Verminephrobacter eiseniae EF01-2: one gene and its partner. The protein of the gene in region 1 interacts with the protein of each later gene in a pairwise test. Links are inferred from orthologs where the notes say so. Each region holds a gene or a part of one and is shown on either strand. Other genes may lie near its edges.

The links.
Region 2: the proteins of dnaE (region 1) and dnaQ interact in binary tests that used the Escherichia coli proteins (3 or more experiments, as listed by UniProt). The link is inferred for Verminephrobacter eiseniae EF01-2 from one-to-one orthologs.

What each region holds. Positions count from the first base shown.
Region 1 is NC_008786.1:4,955,320-4,966,339, forward strand. What follows is about bases 3,110-7,217. They hold dnaE (DNA polymerase III subunit alpha), read right to left. Parts: upstream 6,871-7,217; coding sequence 3,310-6,870; downstream 3,110-3,309. Other genes in these bases: clpS (ATP-dependent Clp protease adapter ClpS), read right to left, coding at 3,110-3,239; VEIS_RS21705 (outer membrane protein assembly factor BamD), read left to right, coding at 7,007-7,217. Outside these bases: VEIS_RS21685 (PAS domain-containing hybrid sensor histidine kinase/response regulator), read right to left, coding at 1-416; ATP-dependent Clp protease ATP-binding subunit ClpA, read right to left, coding at 477-2,828; more of clpS, read right to left, coding at 2,889-3,109; more of VEIS_RS21705, read left to right, coding at 7,218-7,804; VEIS_RS21710 (ATP-dependent DNA helicase), read right to left, coding at 7,767-9,911; VEIS_RS21715 (PP2C family protein-serine/threonine phosphatase), read left to right, coding at 10,126-10,956; VEIS_RS21720 (hypothetical protein), read right to left, coding at 10,982-11,020. UniProt on the Escherichia coli protein: DNA polymerase III is a complex, multichain enzyme responsible for most of the replicative synthesis in bacteria. This DNA polymerase also exhibits 3' to 5' exonuclease activity. The alpha chain is the DNA polymerase catalytic subunit.
Region 2 is NC_008786.1:2,689,887-2,699,768, reverse strand. What follows is about bases 6,913-9,882. They hold dnaQ (DNA polymerase III subunit epsilon), read right to left. Parts: upstream 8,770-9,882; coding sequence 8,056-8,769; downstream 6,913-8,055. Other genes in these bases: hscA (Fe-S protein assembly chaperone HscA), read right to left, coding at 9,138-9,882; fdx (ISC system 2Fe-2S type ferredoxin), read right to left, coding at 8,769-9,107; VEIS_RS11665 (formate dehydrogenase subunit delta), read left to right, coding at 7,214-7,453; fdhD (formate dehydrogenase accessory sulfurtransferase FdhD), read left to right, coding at 6,913-7,217. Also shown: VEIS_RS11690 (OFA family MFS transporter), read left to right, coding at 1-1,296; VEIS_RS11685 (formate dehydrogenase subunit gamma), read left to right, coding at 1,428-1,898; VEIS_RS11680 (formate dehydrogenase beta subunit), read left to right, coding at 1,895-3,451; fdhF (formate dehydrogenase subunit alpha), read left to right, coding at 3,476-6,352; more of fdhD, read left to right, coding at 6,384-6,912. UniProt on the Escherichia coli protein: DNA polymerase III is a complex, multichain enzyme responsible for most of the replicative synthesis in bacteria. The epsilon subunit contain the editing function and is a proofreading 3'-5' exonuclease.

The DNA of each region.
Region 1 (11,020 bases):
GCAAACACCACCTCCTTGGCCTGGCTGTGCCCCTGATTCCGGGCCTGGGCAAAGGCGGCCTGCACACGCGGCGCATCCTGGGCGCGCACGAAAGGCAGCAGGGCCGTCAGCGGCCGGTCGCGTTCACCGGGTTGAAAACAGCGGTGCGCCATCGCATTCGCCTGCACCACCACGTCATGCGAATCGAGCACCATCAGCGCCAGGGGCACGCTGGCAAACAATGTCTCGAAGCGCTCGTAGGTGCTCTCGGCCACGGCCTGGCTGTAGCGCAAGACCTCGTTTTGGCGCTCGAGCTCGGCCACCAGGGCCTCGGCAGACAGGCCGGCGGCAGGCGCGCGCTGCGCCGCAAGGGGTGCGACGGGAGCGAGATGCCGCCACGCAGCGGGGTCGAGAAAAGACAGATCGGGTTCAGTCATGACGAGACGCCACCCGATCTGCCCGCCAGCGCGCTGCCGCAGATCCGCCGGGGGCGGGTGTCAGTCTGCCGTCGCCTCTTCAGGCTCCGTCGGCTCGGCCCGGGCAGAGCGTTCCTTCTTCGGCAGGGGCTGGATGTCCAGCAGCACCTCGGAGGTTTCCTGCCCCTTGTCGTCGGTCTTGGGTTCGATGTCCACCGTCAGGCGCCCCCCTTCCGTCAGGCGGCCGAACAGCAGTTCGTCGGCCAGCGCACGGCGGATCGTGTCCTGGATCAGGCGCTGCATCGGACGGGCGCCCATCAGCGGGTCGAAGCCCTTCTTGGCCAGGTGCTGGCGCAGCGCGTCGGTGAAGGTGACTTCGACCCGCTTTTCGGCCAGTTGGGTTTCCAGTTGCAGCAGGAACTTGTCGACCACGCGCAGGATGATCTGCTCGTCGAGGGCCTTGAAGTTGACGATGGCATCGAGCCGGTTGCGGAACTCGGGCGTGAACAGGCGCTTGATGTCGGCCATCTCGTCGCCCGCCTGCCGCGGGTTGGTAAAGCCGATGCTGGCCTTGTTCATGGTCTCGGCGCCGGCGTTGGTGGTCATCACGATCAGCACGTTGCGGAAGTCGGCCTTGCGCCCGTTGTTGTCGGTCAGCGTGCCGTGGTCCATCACTTGCAGCAGCACGTTGAAGATGTCCGGGTGCGCTTTTTCGACTTCATCGAGCAGCAGCACGGCATGCGGCTTTTTGGTGATGGCTTCGGTGAGCAGCCCGCCCTGGTCGAAGCCGACGTAGCCGGGGGGGGCGCCGATCAGGCGGCTGACCGCGTGGCGCTCCATGTATTCGGACATGTCGAAGCGGATCAGCTCGATGCCCATGATGTAGGCCAGTTGCCGGGCCGCCTCGGTCTTGCCGACGCCGGTGGGGCCGCTGAACAGGAACGAGCCGATCGGCTTGTCGCCCTTGCCCAGGCCCGAGCGCGCCATCTTGACCGAACTGGCCAGCACTTGCAGCGCCTTGTCCTGACCGAACACCACGCTTTTGAGGTCGCGCTCCAGTGTCTGCAGCTTGCTGCGGTCATCGTTGGAGACGTTGGCCGGCGGAATGCGCGCGATCTTGGCCACGATCTCTTCGATCTCGGCCTTGCCGATGGTTTTTTTGCGCTTGTTCGAGACCAGGATGCGCTGGGCGGCGCCGGCTTCGTCGATCACGTCGATGGCCTTGTCCGGCAGGTGGCGGTCGTTGATGTACTTGGCGCTGAGCTCGGCCGCCGCCTGCAGGGCCGCCGCCGCGTACTTGACGCTGTGATGCTCTTCGAAGCGGGATTTGAGGCCCTTGAGGATGTCTATGGTCTCGGCCACGCTGGGCTCGACCACGTCCACCTTCTGAAAGCGCCGCGACAGCGCTGCGTCTTTCTCGAAGATGCCGCGGTACTCGGTGAAGGTGGTGGCGCCGATGCACTTGAGCTGGCCGTTGGAGAGCGCCGGCTTGAGCAGGTTGGAGGCGTCGAGCGTGCCCCCCGAGGCGGCTCCGGCGCCGATCAGCGTGTGGATCTCGTCGATGAACAAGATGGCGTTGGGCTTGTCCTTGAGCGACTTGAGCACCCCTTTGAGGCGTTGCTCGAAATCGCCCCGGTACTTGGTGCCGGCCAGCAAGGCGCCCATGTCCAGCGAGTACACCACGGCCTCGGCCAGGATCTCGGGCACGTCGTTTTGCGTGATGCGCCAGGCCAGGCCCTCGGCGATGGCGGTCTTGCCCACGCCGGCTTCGCCCACCAGCAGCGGGTTGTTCTTGCGCCGGCGGCACAGGATTTGTATCGTGCGCTCGACCTCGTAGTGGCGCCCGATCAACGGGTCGATCCGGCCTTCCTTGGCGGCCTGGTTCAGGTTCTGGGTGAACTGCTCCAGCGGCGAAGCCTTCTCGTTGTTGCGCTCGACGGCGACGTTTTCCTCGCCTTCGGCCGGGCTGTCCGACTTGACAGGCTCGGGTGGCTCGCCTTTTTTGATGCCGTGGGCAATGAAGTTGACCACATCCAGGCGGGTGACGCCCTGCTGGTGCAGGTAGTACACGGCGTGCGAATCCTTCTCGCCGAAGATGGCCACGAGCACATTCGCGCCGGTGACCTCTTTCTTGCCATTGCCCGTGGACTGCACATGCATGATCGCGCGCTGGATCACGCGCTGAAAGCCCAGGGTGGGCTGGGTGTCGACCTCGTCGGTGCCGGCCACCTGGGGCGCGTTGTCCTTGATGAAGTTGGCCAGCGCTGCGCGCAGATCATCGATGTTGGCCGAGCAGGCGCGCAGCACCTCGGCGGCGCTGGGGTTGTCGAGCAATGCCAGCAGCAGATGCTCGACGGTGATGAATTCGTGGCGCTGCTGACGGGCCTCGACGAAGGCCATGTGCAAGCTGACTTCCAGTTCTTGGGCAATCATGTGAACTCCTTTGTTGCTTGCCTGGTCAAGGGATGACTGTAGATCGGGATCGATGTCCTGTCATGCAACAGGTTCGCTGACGCATTGCAGCGGGTGGCCGGCCTTGAGCGCGGCATCGAGCACTTGATCGACCTTGGTGGCAGCGACATCGTGTGAATACACGCCGCAGATGCCCTTGCCGTCGAGGTGGATTTTCAACATGATCCGGGTCGCGGTTTCGCGGTCTTTGCTGAAGAACTCCTGCAGCACCACGATGACGAACTCCATCGGCGTGTAGTCATCGTTGAGCATCACCACCTGGTACATCTGCGGCGGCGGGGTCTTTTCGGGGCGGCGCTCGAGCACGACCGCACCGCCATCATCGGGCGCTGGCCGCGTGGCGGGCGGCAGGGTGGGTGCTCGTGTTGCCATGAAATTCATTTTAGCGACCCGCGCGGCCGGCTGCTGCAACACCAGCGGTTGCCGCAGCCAATATTTGCTTTCATGCCGCGCCCGCAGCATCGTCGTACACCACGCGCGCAGAGCCGGCCTGCTCCGTCCAGGCCGCCAACGCGGCATCGCTGGGGTAAAAGCCGGCACTCTCGCCCAGTTGCAGTTCGGCGACAGCGGCCACATCCTCGGCGCTGCAGCGCAGCCCGATGCGCACGCGCAGTCTGTGCAGCAGCGGCTCGCCCTCGTCCGTCTCCTCGCTGCGCGGCGCGAATTCGCGCACCAGGCGCGCAATGTCGGGCAGTTTGTCGGGCGCTTTGTCCCGCAGCACCACATGCAGGTACTTGCCGAACCGGCAGCGCGCTGCGGCCAAGTCCCATACCTGCTGCACCTTGAGCCGCAGCCCGCCGCTGAAATGGTCGGGTTGCAAGCGCCCTTGCAGCACCACGAACTCGTCTTCCTTGAGTTGCTGGCGGTGCCTGTCGAACAAAGCCTCGTCCGCAGAGCTTTCGATGACCCCCGTTTTGTCGTCCAGCCGGAACAGGGCCAGTTTGCCGCGCTGGCCGTTGATGACGCGCAAGTCGCAGACGATGCCCGCCAGCACCTGGGGCTCGCGGCTATCGGTCAGTTCATCGATCGCCGTGCGCACGAAACGCCGCACCTCGGCGGCCACTTCGTCGAACAGATGGCCCGACAGGTAAAACCCGACAGCGGTTTTCTCCTGCATCAGTTGCTCCCTGATGCCCCAGGGGGCGGCGCCCACCAGTTCCGGCTCCTGCTGGCTCGACCCATGGGCGTCAGCGCCCATCATGTCGAACAAGCTGCCCTGGTTCACGTTGGCCAGCGTGGCCGCAGCGAAATCGAAGGCCCGGTCGATGGAGGCGACCAGCGCCGCGCGGTGGCGCTCGATGGAGTCGAAAGCCCCGGCCTTGATCAAGGCTTCGACCGTGCGCTTGTTCAGGCGCGCGCGATCGACGCGCACGCAAAAGTCGAACAGGCTCTTGAACGGTCCGCTGCAGGCGCCCCGTGGCCCCTCCCCGCGCCCTTCGCGGGCGGCCACGATGGCTTCTATGGCCTGCTGGCCCGTGCCTTTGATGGCCCCCAGACCGTAGCGGATGATCTTGTTGCTGACCGGCTCGAAGCGATGCCCGCCCCGGTTCACGTCCGGCGGCTCGAACGCCAGGCCCATCTTGCGGGCATCCTCGAACAACACCTTGAGCTTGTCGGTGTCGTCCATTTCGACGGTCATGTTGGCGCAGAAGAACTCGGCCGTGTAATGCACCTTCAGCCAGCCCGTGTGGTAGGCCAGCAGGGAGTAAGCGGCAGCGTGCGACTTGTTGAAGCCGTAGCCGGCAAACTTCTCCATCAGGTCGAACACCTCGTCGGCTTTCTCCTGGCTGAGTCCTTTTTCCGCCGCCCCCTTGCGGAAGATGGCGCGGTGCTCGGCCATCTCCTCGGCTTTTTTCTTGCCCATGGCCCGGCGCAGCATGTCGGCGCCGCCCAGGCTGTAGCCGCCGAGCAACTGGGCGGTCTGCATCACCTGCTCCTGGTAGACCATGATCCCGTAGGTCTCGGCCAGCACCGACTCGACCAGCGGGTGCGGGTAGAGCACCGGCTCTTTGCCATTTTTGCGGTTGATGAAGCTCGGTATCAGGTCCATCGGGCCGGGGCGGTACAAGGCGTTGAGCGCGATCAGGTCCCCCAGCCGGCTCGGGCGCGCCTCTTTGAGCATGCCCTGCATGCCCCGGCTTTCAAACTGGAACACCGCTTCGGTCTGGCCCTCGGAGAACAGGCGGTAGGTCGGCCCGTCGTCGAGCGCGATCGCGTCGTAGCTGAAGTCCTGCTGCCCCTTGTGGCGCCCGACGATGAACTCGCGCGCAAGCTGCAAAATCGTCAGCGTGGCCAGGCCCAGAAAGTCGAACTTCACCAGGCCGATGGCCTCGACATCGTCCTTGTCGTACTGGCTCACGGCCGATGCGCTGCCAGGCGGCTGGTACAGGGGGCAAAAGTCCGTCAGTTTGCCCGGGGCGATCAGCACCCCGCCGGCGTGCATGCCGATGTTGCGCGTCAGGCCCTCGAGCTTTTGCGCCATCTCGATCACGGTCCTGACATCCTCTTCCTTGCGCATCCGTTCGGCCAGTTGCGGCTCCAGCTCCAGCACGTAGTGGTTCTTGTCGCCTTCCTTTTTCGGGTTGGGCGGGTACTGCAACGTGTACGAGATGCCGGGCTTGGCCGGCACCAGTTTGGCGATGCCATCGCAGAAGGTGTAGCTCATGTCCATCACCCGGCCCACGTCGCGGATCGCGGCCTTGGCGGCCATGGTTCCGAAGGTGGCGATCTGGCTCACGGCGTCCTTGCCGTACTTGTCCTTGACGTAATCGATCACGCGGTCGCGGTTGGCCTGGCAAAAATCGATGTCGAAGTCCGGCATCGATACCCGTTCGGGGTTCAGGAAGCGCTCGAACAGCAGTTTGTATTCCAGCGGGTCGAGGTCGGTGATCCCCATGGCATAGGCCACCAGCGAGCCGGCGCCGGAACCGCGCCCCGGCCCGACCGGGCAGCCATTGTTCCTGGCCCACTGTATGAAGTCCCCGACGATCAGGAAGTAGCCCGCAAAGCCCATCTCGACGATGGTCCCGATCTCGAACTCCAGGCGCGCGAGGTAGCGCGGGCGCTGCTGCTCGCGCTGTGCCGGCTCGGGGTACAGGCACAGCAGACGCTGCTCGAGGCCGTTGACCGAGGCGACGCGGAAATAGGCCTCGATCGGCATGCCGCCGGGCGTGGGAAAGTCCGGCAACTGCGGCTTGCCCAGCACCAGCGTGAGGTTGCAGCGCCGGGCTATTTCCACCGTGTTTGCCAGGGCCGACGGCAGGTCGGCAAACAGCCGCTGCATCTCGGCCGCAGACTTGAAATACTGGTCGCGGGTGAATTTGCGCTGCCGGCGCGGGTTGGCCAGGATGTCGCCTTCGGCGATGCAGATCCGGGCCTCATGGGCCTCGTAGTCGTCGGCACGGGCAAACTGCACCGGGTGCGTCGCCACCACCGGCAGGCGCAACCGCGCCGCCAGCGCGGCCGCAGCCGCGACATGGCTTTCATCATCGGCGCGGCCGGCACGCTGCAATTCGATAAAGAAGCGGTGCGGGAACATCCCCGCCAGCCGCAAGGCCGTCTCGGCAGCGCCGGCGTCATCGCCTTTGAGCAAAGCCTGCCCCACGGGGCCGGCCTGCGCCCCGGCCAAGACGATCAAGCCCTCGGCCAACTCCTCCAGCCAGGCCCAGTGGCACAGCGCCTGGTTTTTGACGACCCCACGGGTCCAGGCGCGGGTCAGTAGTTCCGACAGGTTCAGGTAGCCCTGGTGGCTTTGCACCAGCACGATCAGGCGCGCCGGCGCTGCGCCGGCGGGTCCCGGCAGAAAAATCTCGGCGCCGACGATGGGCTTGACGCCCTGGCTGCGGGTTGCCTTGTAGAACTTGACCGCGCCAAAGAGGTTGTTCAGATCGGTGATGGCCAGCGCCGGCTGGCCATCGGCAGCGGCGGCCCGGGCCACCTCGTCGATCCGGTTGGTGCCGTCGACGACGGAAAATTCGGTGTGCATGCGCAGATGGACAAACATGGCGCCATTGTAGGAAGCCCGACCAGGAAGCCCGACGGCAGCCCTGCCGGGCGCCCGCCTGCCGCCGCTACAATGCCGCGCAGGCCCGTGTTCCCGCCTGTGTTTTCCGTGTTCCATTTGCCGAAAGCCGCCTGCGATGCTGCCCGCCCCACTGCCCCTGGTTTCTGCCCTGCTGCTGGCAGCCCTGCTGGCTGCATGCTCGAGCACCACCGAAGACCGGACGGCGGGCTGGAGCACCGAACGCATCCGCGCCGAAGCGCAGGACGAGATGAGCAGCGGCGCCTATGACAAGGCCGTGCCGCTGCTGGAAAAGCTCGAAGGCCGCGCTGCCGGCACGCCACTGGCGCAGCAGGCCCAGATCGACAAGGCCTATGCACACTACAAGTCCGGCGAAAAAGCCCAGGCCGTGGCCACGCTGGATCGCTTCATGAAGCTGCACCCCGTCAGCCCGGCGCTGGACTATGCGCTGTACCTCAAGGGCCTGGCGAACTTCAACGACAACCTGGGCCTGTTCTCGTTCATCTCGCGCGAAGACCTGTCCGAGCGCGACCAGCAGGCCGCCAAAGACTCCTTCGAGGCGTTCAGGGAACTCGTCAACCGCTTTCCGCAATCGCGCTACGCGCAGGATGCACGCCAGCGCATGACCTATATCGTGAACTCGCTGGCGCAGTATGAGGTGCATGTGGCGCGCTACTACTACCTGCACGGCGCCTATGTGGCGGCCATCGGCCGCGCCCACTTGGCCCTGTCCGACTACCAGGGCGTTCCGGCGCAGGAAGAGGCGCTGTACATCCTGATCCAGTCCTACGATGCGCTGGGCATGACCGCGCTGCGCGACGACGCGCGCCGGGTGATGGACAAGTCCTACCCGCAAAGCAGCTTCATGAGCGGCGGCTTCAAGCGCCGGCAGGAGCCGTGGTGGAAGATCTGGTAGCGCCGGCGGCGCAGGCAGCACCACGGGCAAGGGCCAGCAAGGCGGCCTCGAATTCGTCCTCCGATGCCAGTTTCCGCATGGGCGGCAAGGCGGCCAGCAGGCGTTTGCCATAGCCCATGGTGAGCAGCCGGGTGTCGCCGAGCACCAGGATGCCGCGGTCCGATTCACGCCGGATCAGGCGCCCGGCGCCCTGCTTGAGCGCCACGGCGGCCTCAGGCAGCGCATAGTCCTTGAACGACCGGCCCCCGGCCTGGTCGATGCGCCGCATGCGCGCCTGAACCAATGGATCGCCCGGCGGCGGAAACGGCAGTTTGTCGATGACCACCAGTTGCAAAGCCTCCCCGGGCACGTCGAAACCCTCGCGGAACGTGGCCGATGCGACCAGGATGCAGCCCGGCTGGCCATTGTCTGCGCCTGCGCGAAAGCGCTCCATCAGCCGCCGCTGGGGCCACTGGCCCTGCACCAGCACCTGCAGCCGCGCGCCCGGGGCGGCGGCGAACTGCTGCTGGAGCGCCGCGCCAATGGCCCGCAGGGCCTTGAGCGTGGTGGTCAGCACCAGCGTGCGCCCGCCCAACTGCTCTGCGGCCTTGCCCACCCATAGCGCCAGCGCCGGGCTGTGCGCCGGACTCGCCGGCGCGGGCAAATGGCGCGGCACGTACCAGGCGGCCTGCGCGGCGTAGTCGAACGGGCTGGCGACGCGCAAAATTTCCGCATCCTGCAGCCCCGCCCGCTGCGTGAACCAGCTCAGTTGCTCGTCCTCGCCCAAGGTCGCCGAGGTGAAAATCCAGGCCCTGCCCGGGCCTGCGGCGGGTTTCTCCGGGCTATCGCCTCCCGCCGGCGGCGCCAGCAGACGCTCGCGCATGACCTGGGCAATGTCCAGCGGCGACTCGATCAGACGCAGTTGCGCAGCCACCTCCACCCAGCGCACCGCGTCGGGATGCGCCGGGCCGCAGAACCGGGCCAGGGCATCGAGCAACTCGCAGCCCCGCTGGTGCAGGCGCAGCAGGTCCGGCGCCATCTCGCTGACCGGCGCCAGCGCCGAGCAGGCCTGCGCGCCCGCCGATGCAACGCGCTGCAGCGCGCTCTGCCACGCCTGGGCTGGAACGCCTTGCGGTGCCGGCTCCGGGTCGGGAGCGCCCCGTGGCGCCCATTCTCGATCCGAAACGCCTTGCCCTTGCGGTGCCGACGAAACGCCTTGCGGCGATTCGTGCCCCCAATGCAGCCGGGTCCCGGCCGGCAGCGCTGCGGCCACCAGGCGCAGATCGCGCGCGGCCAGTTCCAGCCCGGCGGCCAGCCCGCTCCAGTCCGCCAGGCCACGGGCATGCCGCAGGCCGGCCACCAGCAGATCCCGGCCGAAGTCCAGCAGTTGGCCGGTAGACAGTTGCGCGCCCAGGAATTGCACCCCGGTCTCGTTGATCTGGTGCGCCTCATCGAACACCACCACGCGCACCGTGGGCAGCAGTTGCGCCAGACCCGACTCGCGCAGCGCCCCATCGGCAAAGAAAAGATGGTGGTTGATGACCACCATGTCGGCGGCCAGCGCCTCGCGCCGCGCCCGGTGCACATGGCAATCACGAAACCGCGGGCAGGGCGTGCCCAGGCAATTCTCGCGGGTCGATGTGACCAGGGGCAGCACCGGCGAGCGCTCGTCCAGCCCCGTCAGTTCCGCCAAATCCCCCGCCAGCGTGTGGCGCGACCAGTCCTGCACGCTGGCCAGCGCGCGCGCCACGCCAGGCTCTTGGGCCAAGGCATCCTGGCGCGCCAGTTCCATGCGGTGCAGGCACAGATAGCTGGCGCGGCCCTTGAGCAAAGCCATGCGCACGGGCAGGCCCAGCGTCCGCGCCAGGCCGGGCAGGTCGCGCGCGAACAACTGGTCTTGCAACACCTTGGTGGCCGTGGACAGCAAAACCCGCTCGCCACTGAGCAGCGCCGGAACCAGATAGGAAAAGGTCTTGCCCACCCCGGTGCCCGCCTCCACCACCAGGCGGCCGCCGGCGGCCATGGTCCGCGCCACGGCCATGGCCATCCGGGTCTGCCCCGGTCGCGGTTGAAAATGCGCATCGGCCTGCGCCAGCACGCCGCCCGGGGCAAAAACCCCGGCCACCATGTCAGCCAGCGCCGTCGGCGCATCCAGGCCCGCAGGCTCGGTGGGCCCGAGCGGCGGCTCCATCGGCGGCTCGCAAGGTGGGTGAAAACCGGGTTTCAAGGCGCGGCCGCAAACATGGAGAAAGAAGCAAGTGTTACAAGCGGGTGGATAATACGTCTTTATCCTGCCGTCTACGGCTGCCCTGTGCATGTCCGGCGCCCACGACCACATCTGCATGAGCAAAACCTACCGACTGACCGCATCCACCGCCATCCACAAAGGTGACCGGGAACACCAGCAAGACCAGGTGACACTGATCGCCCACGCGCGGCACAAGGGCTGCGTGCTGGCGGTGGTCGCCGATGGCATGGGCGGGCGCAGCGGCGGGCGCAAAGCCTCCGACCAGGTGATGATGACAGCGCGGCAACTGTTCGAGCGCTACTCGCCCGATACCGACGACCCGCTGGACCTGCTCGCGCGCATCGTGCAAGAGTCCCATATCGTCATCCGGCTGACCGCGATCTCGTCCGAGCAGGAGCCCCACAGCACGATTGCGGCCTTTCTGATCAACCCGCAGGGCGACTGCCACTGGATGCACGCGGGCGACTCGCGCATCTACCATTTCCGGGGGGCCGAACTGGCGTTTCGCACCTGCGACCATTCCTATGTGCAGGAACTGGTCAGCCGGGGCGAACTGACCGAGGAGCAGGCCAATGATCACCCGCAATCGAACATCCTGATCCACTGCCTGGGCGCCGACAGCGATCCCCCGCTGACCAGCCATCTGATTGCGCAGTTGCAGCCGGGCGATGCGCTGCTCGCTTGCAGCGACGGTGTCTGGCATTACTTCACGACGGCCGAGCTGGCCGCCGTGGTCGATGCGCTGTCACCCCGGGAAGCAACGCAGATACTGATAGAAAAAGCCCGCACCCGGGCCCGTGGGGATGGCGACAACCTGTCGCTGGTCATCGTCAAAATCGAAGCGCGACAGGAAGAAGAAACCATACCGGCCAGCCTCCCCCCTCTGGCCGCGCATGAAGGGCCCTCCCCGGTGCGCACCGGCTGATTCCACCAAGGGCCTTGGCAACTCATCATTTCTCGATTCCATTTCCATCGAGACTTTCGCAAAT
Region 2 (9,882 bases), 2.3 Mb from region 1 along the record:
TCTGCCCTGTGCTGGTGTGGCGGCATGTTGTTCTCGGCCCTGGGAGTGTATTTGCACCAGTTCTGGATGATGGTTTTGGGCTCGGGCGTGATTGGTGGAATTGGACTCGGTCTGGGCTATATCTCGCCAGTATCGACACTGATCAAGTGGTTTCCCGACCGCCGGGGCATGGCTGCCGGCATGGCCATCATGGGGTTTGGTGGCGGGGCAATGATTGGCTCGCCTTTGGCTGCCGACTTGATGAAATACTTTGCCACTCCGACGGATGTCGGTGTGATACAGACCTTTGTCGTGATGGCGCTGATCTATTTCGTGTTCATGATGGCAGGCGCCTTTGGCTATCGTATCCCCGAACCAGGCTGGAAACCAAAGGGCTGGACACCCAAACCATCCCAAGTCAACAACACCATGATCACCCAGCACCATGTGCATGTCAGCAAAGTCTGGGGAATCCCCCAATTCTGGTTGCTCTGGATGGTGCTGTGCATGAATGTGAGCGCCGGCATCGGCGTCATCGGCATGGCCTCGCCCATGCTGCAAGAGGTCTTCGGGGGCTCGCTCATCGGCATGCCCCTGAAGTTTGTTGAATTGGACAAAGCGCAATTGGCTGCCATTGCTGGCGTGGCTGCGGGCTTCACGGCATTGTTGAGTCTGTTCAATATTGGCGGGAGATTTTTCTGGGCCTCCATCTCCGACATGCTGGGGCGGCGTCTGACATACGCCATATTTTTCGTGCTGGGCGGCATCCTTTATTTCAGTATTCCCGGGAGTGCAGCCGCTGGTTCCAAGCTCTTGTTCGTAGCCGCGTGCTGCATCATCCTGAGCATGTACGGAGGCGGTTTTGCGACGGTACCGGCCTATTTGGCTGACATCTTCGGCTCGCAGATGGTGGGCGCGATCCATGGCCGGCTGCTGACGGCGTGGGCCACGGCTGGCATCGTGGGCCCGACAGTCGTGAACTATATGCGTGAATACCAGCTTGGTTTAGGCTTGCCGCGTGAACAGGTCTACAACCAGACCATGTATATTCTCGCCGGATTTCTCGTGGTGGGCTTGATTTGCAATTTACTGGTGCGCCCCTTGAATCCCAAATGGTTCATGACACCGGAAGAGTTGGCAACGGAAAAGCGGCTGGCGCATGAAAAAGTCAGGTCATCGGAGTCATACGGTGATGGCACACACGCCCATGACAAACCAAGCCATCCTGTCCTCGTCGTGTTGGCATGGCTGGCGGTTGGTCTGCCACTGGCCTGGGGCATTTACCGCACCTCCATCACAGTGGCCAAATTTTTCTGAGATTCGAGTTGTCTCGCCTCGACAAGCCAAAGACCGCTGACACGATGTGCCCGCCCAACCTTCGGTAATATTCCCGGATACATCGCAACCCATTGCCAAGACGGCCTCATGCATTCATTCAGGCAATCACCATGTTGACAGAATCGCAACAGCAAATCATCCAAACGATCGTCGATGGCAAAAAGCACCTGCCGGGTGGACTGCTTCCCATGCTTCACGACATTCAGGATGCGTTGGGTCATATACCAGCGCCGGCTCTTGGATTGATTGCCCAAGAACTCAATTTGTCGCGCGCTGAAGTGCATGGTGTAGTGACCTTTTATCATTTCTTTCGGCATGAACCTGCGGGCAAACAGGTGGTCCAAATTTGCCGTGCCGAAGCATGCCAGTCCATGGGGGCCGACAAACTGTGGGAGCACGCTTGCAGCCGATTGAATACCCAAGGCGGCACCACCGCCGATGGCGCGGTCACACTGGAGCCGGTGTATTGCTTGGGCCTGTGTTCATCATCGCCCGCCATGGTCGTGGACGAGCAATTGCATGCACGGGTCGATACCGTGAAATTTGATCGATTGGTAGCGGCTACCGGGAGCGTGGCATGAGCATCAGGATTTTCGTGCCACGCGATTCGGCTGCGCTGGCCCTTGGCGCAGATCAAGTGGCCGCTGCCCTCGATGTGCAAGCCCGGCAGCGCGGCCTGGACATTGAACTGGTGCGCAATGGCTCACGCGGCATGTTCTGGCTCGAACCTCTGGTGGAGGTGCAGACTCCGGCCGGTCGCGTCGCGTATGGTCCGGTAGCGCCCGGGGATGTGCAAGACTTACTGGATGCACAGTTTCAGACGGGAGCGGCCCATCGGTTGTGTTTGGGTTTGACGCAGGCATTGACTTACCTGCGTCAGCAAGAGCGTCTTACCTTTGCACGCATGGGTGTGACCGACCCGCTGTCCTTGGCGGATTATCAGGCACATGAAGGCTTTGCCGGTTTGCGCAGGGCCCTGGCTTTGAGTCCGTCCGAGATTGTGCAGCAAGTGCTCGACTCTGGCTTGCGCGGGCGTGGCGGCGCTGCCTTTCCGGCAGGCATCAAATGGAAGACGGTGGCTGCGGCCAGCAGTGCGCAAAAATATATTGTCTGTAACGCTGATGAAGGCGACTCCGGCACCTACTCCGACCGCATGGCGATGGAGGGTGACCCATTCATGCTCATCGAGGGCATGACCATTGCCGCAGTGGCCACTGGTGCGACGCAGGGCTACATCTACATCCGCTCCGAATACCCTCACGCCATTGCGACCATGCGGGAGGCGATTGCCAAGGCAAGTGCAGCAGGATTTTCAGGATCGAACATCCTGAAATCCGGAAAAACCTTTCATCTGGAAGTACGCAAGGCCGCTGGTGCCTATGTCTGTGGCGAGGAAACCGCCATGCTGGAGAGTATCGAGGGAAAACGCGGTGTGGTGCGTGCCAAACCACCGATTCCGGCCTTGAAAGGACTGTTTGGTCAGCCTTCGGTCATCAATAACGTGATTACCTTTGCTTCAGTGCCAATCATTCTTGCGCGCGGTGCTGCCTACTACACAGACTACGGCGTAGGCCGTTCCAGTGGCACTTTGCCATTTCAACTGACTGGCAATATCAAGCATGGGGGTCTGATCGAAAAAGCCTTTGGCATCACTCTGCGCCAACTTTTGTTCGATTTCGGTGGAGGCAGCGCGTCAGGACGCCCCATCAAAGCGGTGCAGGTGGGGGGGCCACTGGGTGCCTACGTGCCCGAGCGCTATTGGGATGTTCCCATGGATTACGAAGCCTATGCGGCCGTCGGAGTCACCGTGGGCCATGGCGGTATCGTGGTGCATGACGACACGGCTGATTTGTCCAGGTTGGCACGCTATGCCATGGAATTTTGTGCCATCGAGTCGTGTGGCAAATGCACGCCTTGCCGGATTGGTTCGACCCGAGGTGTTGAAGTGTTGGACCGTATCGCGGCCGGCAACAACAACGCCAAACAGGTCGAACTGCTGCGTGACTTGTGTGACACCATGCTGCACGGTTCGTTATGCGCATTGGGTAGCATGACCCCCAACCCGGTGCTGTCTGCACTGAACCATTACCCGCAAGATTTCGGCTTGGCTGTGCCGGTTGCCGAGATCGCTTGAACGTTTGCCACCAGGAGAAACATGATGCTTGACCATCTGAAAGAAACCGATCACGGCACACCACGGCGGGAATCGGCGCAGGAAGTGACACTGGAAATCGACGGTGAAATGGTCACCGTGACAGCAGGAACCTCGCTGATGCGTGCAGCGGTCGATGCCGGCATCAAAATACCCAAACTGTGCGCCACGGACAGCTTGGAACCCTTTGGTTCATGTCGCTTGTGCCTGGTTGAAATCGAGGGTCGCCGGGGATTTCCGGCATCATGCACTACGCCCGCAGAAAACGGCATGAAGGTGCACACCCAAACGCCAAAATTGCAGCAGTTGCGCAAGGGCGTGATGGAGCTCTATATATCAGACCATCCGCTGGACTGTCTGACCTGTGCCGCCAGTGGCGATTGTGAGTTGCAAGAGATGGCCAGCGTGACAGGTTTGCGCGAGGTGCGTTATGGCCAAGAAGGCGCCAATCACTGCCAGAGCCTGAAGGATGAATCCAACCCTTATTTCTCCTACGACGCATCGAAGTGCATCGTGTGCAATCGCTGTGTGCGCGCCTGTGAAGAAACTCAAGGCACCTTTGCCTTGACGATCAGCGGACGCGGATTTGCAGCGCGCGTGTCCGCCGGACAAGACCAGCCCTTCATGGAGAGTGAATGTGTCAGCTGTGGGGCCTGTGTCAACGTCTGCCCGACCGCAAGCCTGCAGGAAAAAACGGTGATCGAGCTCGGCCAGTCCGAGCACAGCGCCATCACCACCTGCGCTTACTGCGGTGTCGGCTGCGGTTTCAAGGCCGAGATGAAAGGCAACACGGTGGTGCGGATGGTGCCGTGGAAAAACGGCAAAGCCAACGCCGGGCATGCCTGTGTCAAAGGACGCTTCGCCTGGGGTTATGCCCGGCACAAAGACCGTGTCACCAAGCCAATGATTCGCAAAAGCATCCGCCATGCCTGGCAGGAAGTCAGTTGGGATGAAGCGATCGCCTATGCAGCCAGTGAGTTTCGCCGTATTCAGGCAAAAGACGGAAAAGATGCCATTGGGGGGATTACTTCATCGCGTTGCACCAACGAAGAGGTTTACCTGGTGCAAAAGCTGGTTCGCGCAGCGTTTGGCAACAACAATGTGGACACCTGCGCCCGCGTCTGCCATTCACCGACCGGCTATGGCATGGGCGAGACTTTTGGAACGTCCGCAGGTACGCAAACCTTCAAATCGGTAGAACAATCCGACGTGGTGCTGGTCATGGGGGCCAACCCGACAGCAGCGCACCCCGTGTTTGCCTCGCGCCTGAAAAAGCGCCTGCGCGCGGGGGCCAAACTGATTGTGGTCGATCCGCGTGAAATCGAATTGGTGAGCGCGCCGCACATCCGCGCCGAGCACCACCTGGCGCTCAAACCCGGCACCAATGTGGCCGTGCTCACTGCCTTGGCGCATGTGGTGGTAACCGAAGGCCTGGTCGACGAATCTTTTGTGGCTGCGCGTTGCGACACCAAGAGCTTTGATGAATGGCGTGCATTTGTGGCCAGGCCGGAAAACTCGCCTGAAACCTTCGAGTCGGTCACCGGTGTCCCGGCGTCCGAGATTCGCGGCGCAGCGCGGCTGTTTGCGCTGGGGCCCAACTCGGCCATTTACTACGGCTTGGGCGTCTCTGAACATGCCCAAGGCTCCACAGCAGTCATTGGCATCTGCAACCTGGCCATGGCCTGCGGCATGATCGGGCGCGAAGGTGTGGGGGTGAACCCGCTGCGTGGCCAGAACAACGTGCAGGGCAGTTGCGATATGGGCAGCTTCCCGCATGATCTGCCAGGATATCGCCACATCAGCAACCCGGAGGTACGCGAAGAGTTCAACGCTGCCTGGGGTGTCAAGCTCAACCCCGAACCCGGCCTGCGCATTCCGAACATGTTTGCAGCGGCGCTGGATGGAACTTTCAAGGGCTTGTACTGCGTGGGCGAGGACATCGTGCAGTCTGACCCGAACACACAGCATGTCGTGTCGGCGCTGGAGAAAATGGAATGCCTTGTCGTGCAGGACATTTTCCTGAACGAAACAGCGAAATACGCCCATGTGCTGCTGCCCGGCAGTTCGTTCCTGGAAAAAGACGGCACCTTCACCAATGCCGAACGGCGCATCAGCCGCGTTCGCAAAGTGATGCCACCTCTGTCTGGCGTGGGCGACTGGGAAGCAACGATGAAACTTTCCAACGCCTTGGGCTACCCCATGGCTTACACGCATCCGGAACAAATCATGCAAGAGATTGCCGCGCTCACGCCTTCATTTCGCGGGGTGACTTATGAAAAGATCGACCGCCTGGGCAGCGTGCAATGGCCATGTAATGAAACTACGGCCGAAGCCGGTACTTCGCTGATGCACATCGATAAATTCGTTCGCGGCAAAGGCAAGTTCTTCAATACCCAATATGTGGCGTCTGAGGAAAAAATCACCCGTAAATATCCTTTGATCCTTACCACCGGCCGCATCCTGTCGCAATACAACGTGGGCGCGCAAACCCGGCGCACCCACAACGATCAGTGGCACAGCGAAGACAAACTGGAGATTCATCCGCATGACGCGCAAGAACGCGGCATCGGGCAGGACGACTGGGTCGGTATCAGCAGCCGGGCCGGACAGACCGTGCTGCGCGCCGTGGTGACCGAGCGCATTCAACCGGGCGTGGTATACACCACCTTCCACTTTCCCGAGTCGGGTGCCAACGTGATTACCACAGACAACTCTGACTGGGCCACCAATTGCCCCGAGTACAAGGTAACTGCCGTACAGGTAACACCCGTGGCGCAGCCGTCCGAATGGCAGAAATCATATTACCGCTTCAACGCCGAGCAATTGGCGCTGGCGCAAGCCGTGTTGCCTCTGGAGCCGGTCTTGTCGGATCTCGAACGCTGAGCACAGTAGCGCGATGGGGGTTACGGACGCCATGGACATGTCGGTGACACGCCTGCCGGAATCCAGAGCCTATAGGGAGTTGGAAATCAGCAGGGTTCATTCCGAGATCCGCTCCATCGTGCAAGACTGTGTGGCAGAAGAGGTGCCGGTGGCGCTGGAGTTCAACGGCATCGCGCATGCCGTGATGATGGCCACGCCGGCCGATCTGGAGGATTTTGCATACGGGTTTGCCATCACCGAATGTATCGTGAACACAGCCTCAGAGATACATGACTGTGAATGGACTTCAAATGCACAGGGCTGCACGGTGAGCCTCACCATTGCCGGACCATGCTTTGCCCGACTCAAAGAGAAGCGCCGCAACCTGACTGGTCGCACCGGTTGCGGATTATGCGGAACCGAGAGTCTGGCACAGGTCATTCGACCACTCGAGCCGTTGACGAGCACCCTTTGTTTCGACACAAAGGCAGTGTTGCGGGCTGCAGCAAATCTGCGTGCTCATCAATTGTTGTTGACCGTGACCGGAGCAACCCATGCTGCGGCGTGGTGTACGGCGGACGGAAATATCGAATTGATCAGGGAAGATGTGGGCCGCCATAACGCATTGGACAAATTGGTGGGTGCGCTACTGCGCTCCAGCCTGGATGCCGGTAGCGGTTTTGTCATCATCACCAGCCGTGCAAGCTACGAGATGGTGCAAAAAACCGCCACTGCAGGCATCGCCTTGCTGGTCGCCGTCTCTGGCGTAACGGGTCTGGCCGTGGATGTTGCGCAAAGCGCGGGCTTGACGCTGTTGGGTTTTGCCCGTGGCACGGATTTCTCGATTTACAGCGTCCCGCACCGACTATCACTGGATGCCTCATGACACACGACGATTCATTGGTTCGAATGGCTAACCAGATTGGCGCCTTTTTTGAGAGCATGCCCGACCGTGCTGAAGCGTTGGCGGGCATTGCCAAACACATCAAGAAATTTTGGGATCCCCGCATGCGCAAAGCGTTTTTGGCTTATGTGGATGGCACTCCCCACGAAGACATCAAGCCTATTGTGTTGGCAGCAGTGCTTGAGCACCGCGCCTTGATTGAGACTGTGACAAGGTAGCGGAACTGCCGCCGAACTTGCAATCCCGGCCCCCAGTGAACCTGCGCTTCGTTGACGCCTTCCATTCGATGGCATCGCTCAAAAGCATCATTTTGGCTGTGGGGGAATTGTTTCCCTGACCCCGTCGACGTTGTAGTGCCTGAGACCGATGACGATGATGGGCCTGACTTGGCGCAGTTCCATGCGGCGCGAAAAGCCTTCCGCCATCACGCCAGTGGTGGCTCGCTGGAGTAAGTGCCAAGTCTGACGCGCAGTTGCTCCGCCGGGCACTCGCGCAGATCGCGATGCGCGCCGGCCGGGTTGCAAGTACGAACACCCCGCGTGGCGTGGCGTGGGGCACGGCCGGGCCACGAATGCAGGCGCCTTGTCGGCGTAGATTTTCGGCAGGTCGGCCATGGGCACAAAGATTTCGCGGCGGGCCTGGCGTGCGTAGTCTGGTCGTCAGTTTCCGTGGCATGCAGGCTGAAATGGTGGGTGATACATGGATCGAACATGTGACCCCTGCCGTGTGAAGGCAGTGCTCTACCGCTGAGCTAATCACCCTCTGTGCACCGGCGCTCGCCGTGACAGCGGCGCATTATCGCACAGCTTTTTCGGCCTTTTCAGATCGATGGCAGCGTGCGCCAAATGGTTTTGCCCCCGCTGGCCTTGTCGATCTGCGCCAGCACCTCGGCATGCGCTTGCTGCTCCTGCGCATTGGCGTGCAGCACCGGCAGCACCAAGGCATGCAAGTCGATGGGTAGCAGCGGCAGGTCAGTGGCGCTTGGCTGCGCCTCGTCGGCGATCAGCAAGGCCTTTTGCCCGCGCGTGAGGTGGATGTACACATCGGCCAGCAGTTCGGCATCGAGCAAGGCGCCGTGCAGCGTGCGGCCGGAGTTGTCCACGCCCAGGCGGTCGCACAGCGCGTCGAGCGAGTTGCGCTTGCCCGGGTACAGTTCTTTGGCCATGGCCAGCGTGTCGGTGACGCGCTCGACGCAGTGGGCAAGCGCCGGGTGCCCCGCCAGTTCCAGTTCCTTGTTCAAAAAGCCGACATCGAAGGCGGCGTTGTGGATGATCAGTTCGGCCCCTTGCAGGTATTGCAGGATGTCGTCGACCAGTTCGGCAAACCGGGGTTTGTCTTTCAGGAACTCATTGCTGATGCCATGGACCTTCAGCGCATCTTCGTGGCTGTCCCGGCCCGGGTTGAAGTACAGGTGCAGGTTGTTGCCGGTGAGCTTGCGGTTGAGCAATTCGACGCAGCCGAGTTCGATGATGCGGTCGCCACTGTCGGCCGACAGGCCCGTGGTTTCGGTGTCCAGAACGATTTGACGCGGCATCAGTGGTTTTCCTTTGCGTGGTTGATGCTGTAGCGGGGAATCTCCAGCACCAGGTCCTGCTGCGCGACGATCGCTTGGCAGGACAGGCGCGATTGGGGCTCCAGGCCCCAGGCGCGGTCGAGCAGGTCTTCTTCCTCTTCTTCGGCCCGATTGAGCGAGTCGAGCCCCTGGCGCACGATCACATGGCAGGTGGTGCAGGCGCAACTCATCTCGCAGGCATGCTCGATCCGGATCCGGTTGTCGAGCAGGGCTTCGCAGATCGATGTGCCTGCGGGCGCGGTGATTTCAGCTCCGGCGGGGCAGTAGTCGGGATGGGCAAGTATCTTGATGACGGGCATGGGGATGGGCTGGCTGCTTGGATGGGGCGCTCAAAGGGTTTGCACGTTCCTGCCCGCCAGCGCTTGCCGTATGCCACGGTTCATGCGCCGGGCGGCAAAGGCCTGCGTGCCCTGGGCCAGGGCTTCGGTGGCGGCCTCGATGACGGCGGCATCATCGGCCTCGCGCTGCGCGCTCAGCGTCGCCATCAGGGCCTCGATGGCGGCGCGTTCCCGGGCGCTGAGCATTTCGCCGTCGGCGGCCAATGCGCTTTGCGTGGCGCTCAACATGCGCTCGGCATCGACGCGGGCTTCCACCAGGGCGCGGGTTTTCATGTCTTGTGCGGCCGTGGCAAAGCTGTCTTGCAACATGCGCGCGATTTGCTCGTCCGAGAGGCCGTAGGAGGGTTTCACGTCGATATGCGCCTGTGCACCACTGCCTTGCTCCTTGGCGCTCACGCTCAGCAGGCCATCGGCGTCGATCGCAAAGGTCACGCGGATGCGGGCCGCGCCGGCGACCATCGGGGGGATGCCGCGCAGTTCGAAGCGCGCCAGGCTGCGGCAGTCTTGCACCAGGTCGCGTTCACCCTGGACGACATGGATCGCCAAGGCCGTCTGCCCGTCCTTGTAGGTGGTGAAGTCTTGCGCCTTCGCGGTCGGAATCGGCTCGTTGCGCGCGACGATGCGCTCGACCAGTCCGCCCATGGTTTCCACGCCCAGCGACAATGGAATCACGTCGAGCAGCAACAGTTCGGCGGCGTTGCCGCCATTGCCCGCCAGCTGATGGGCCTGTATGGCC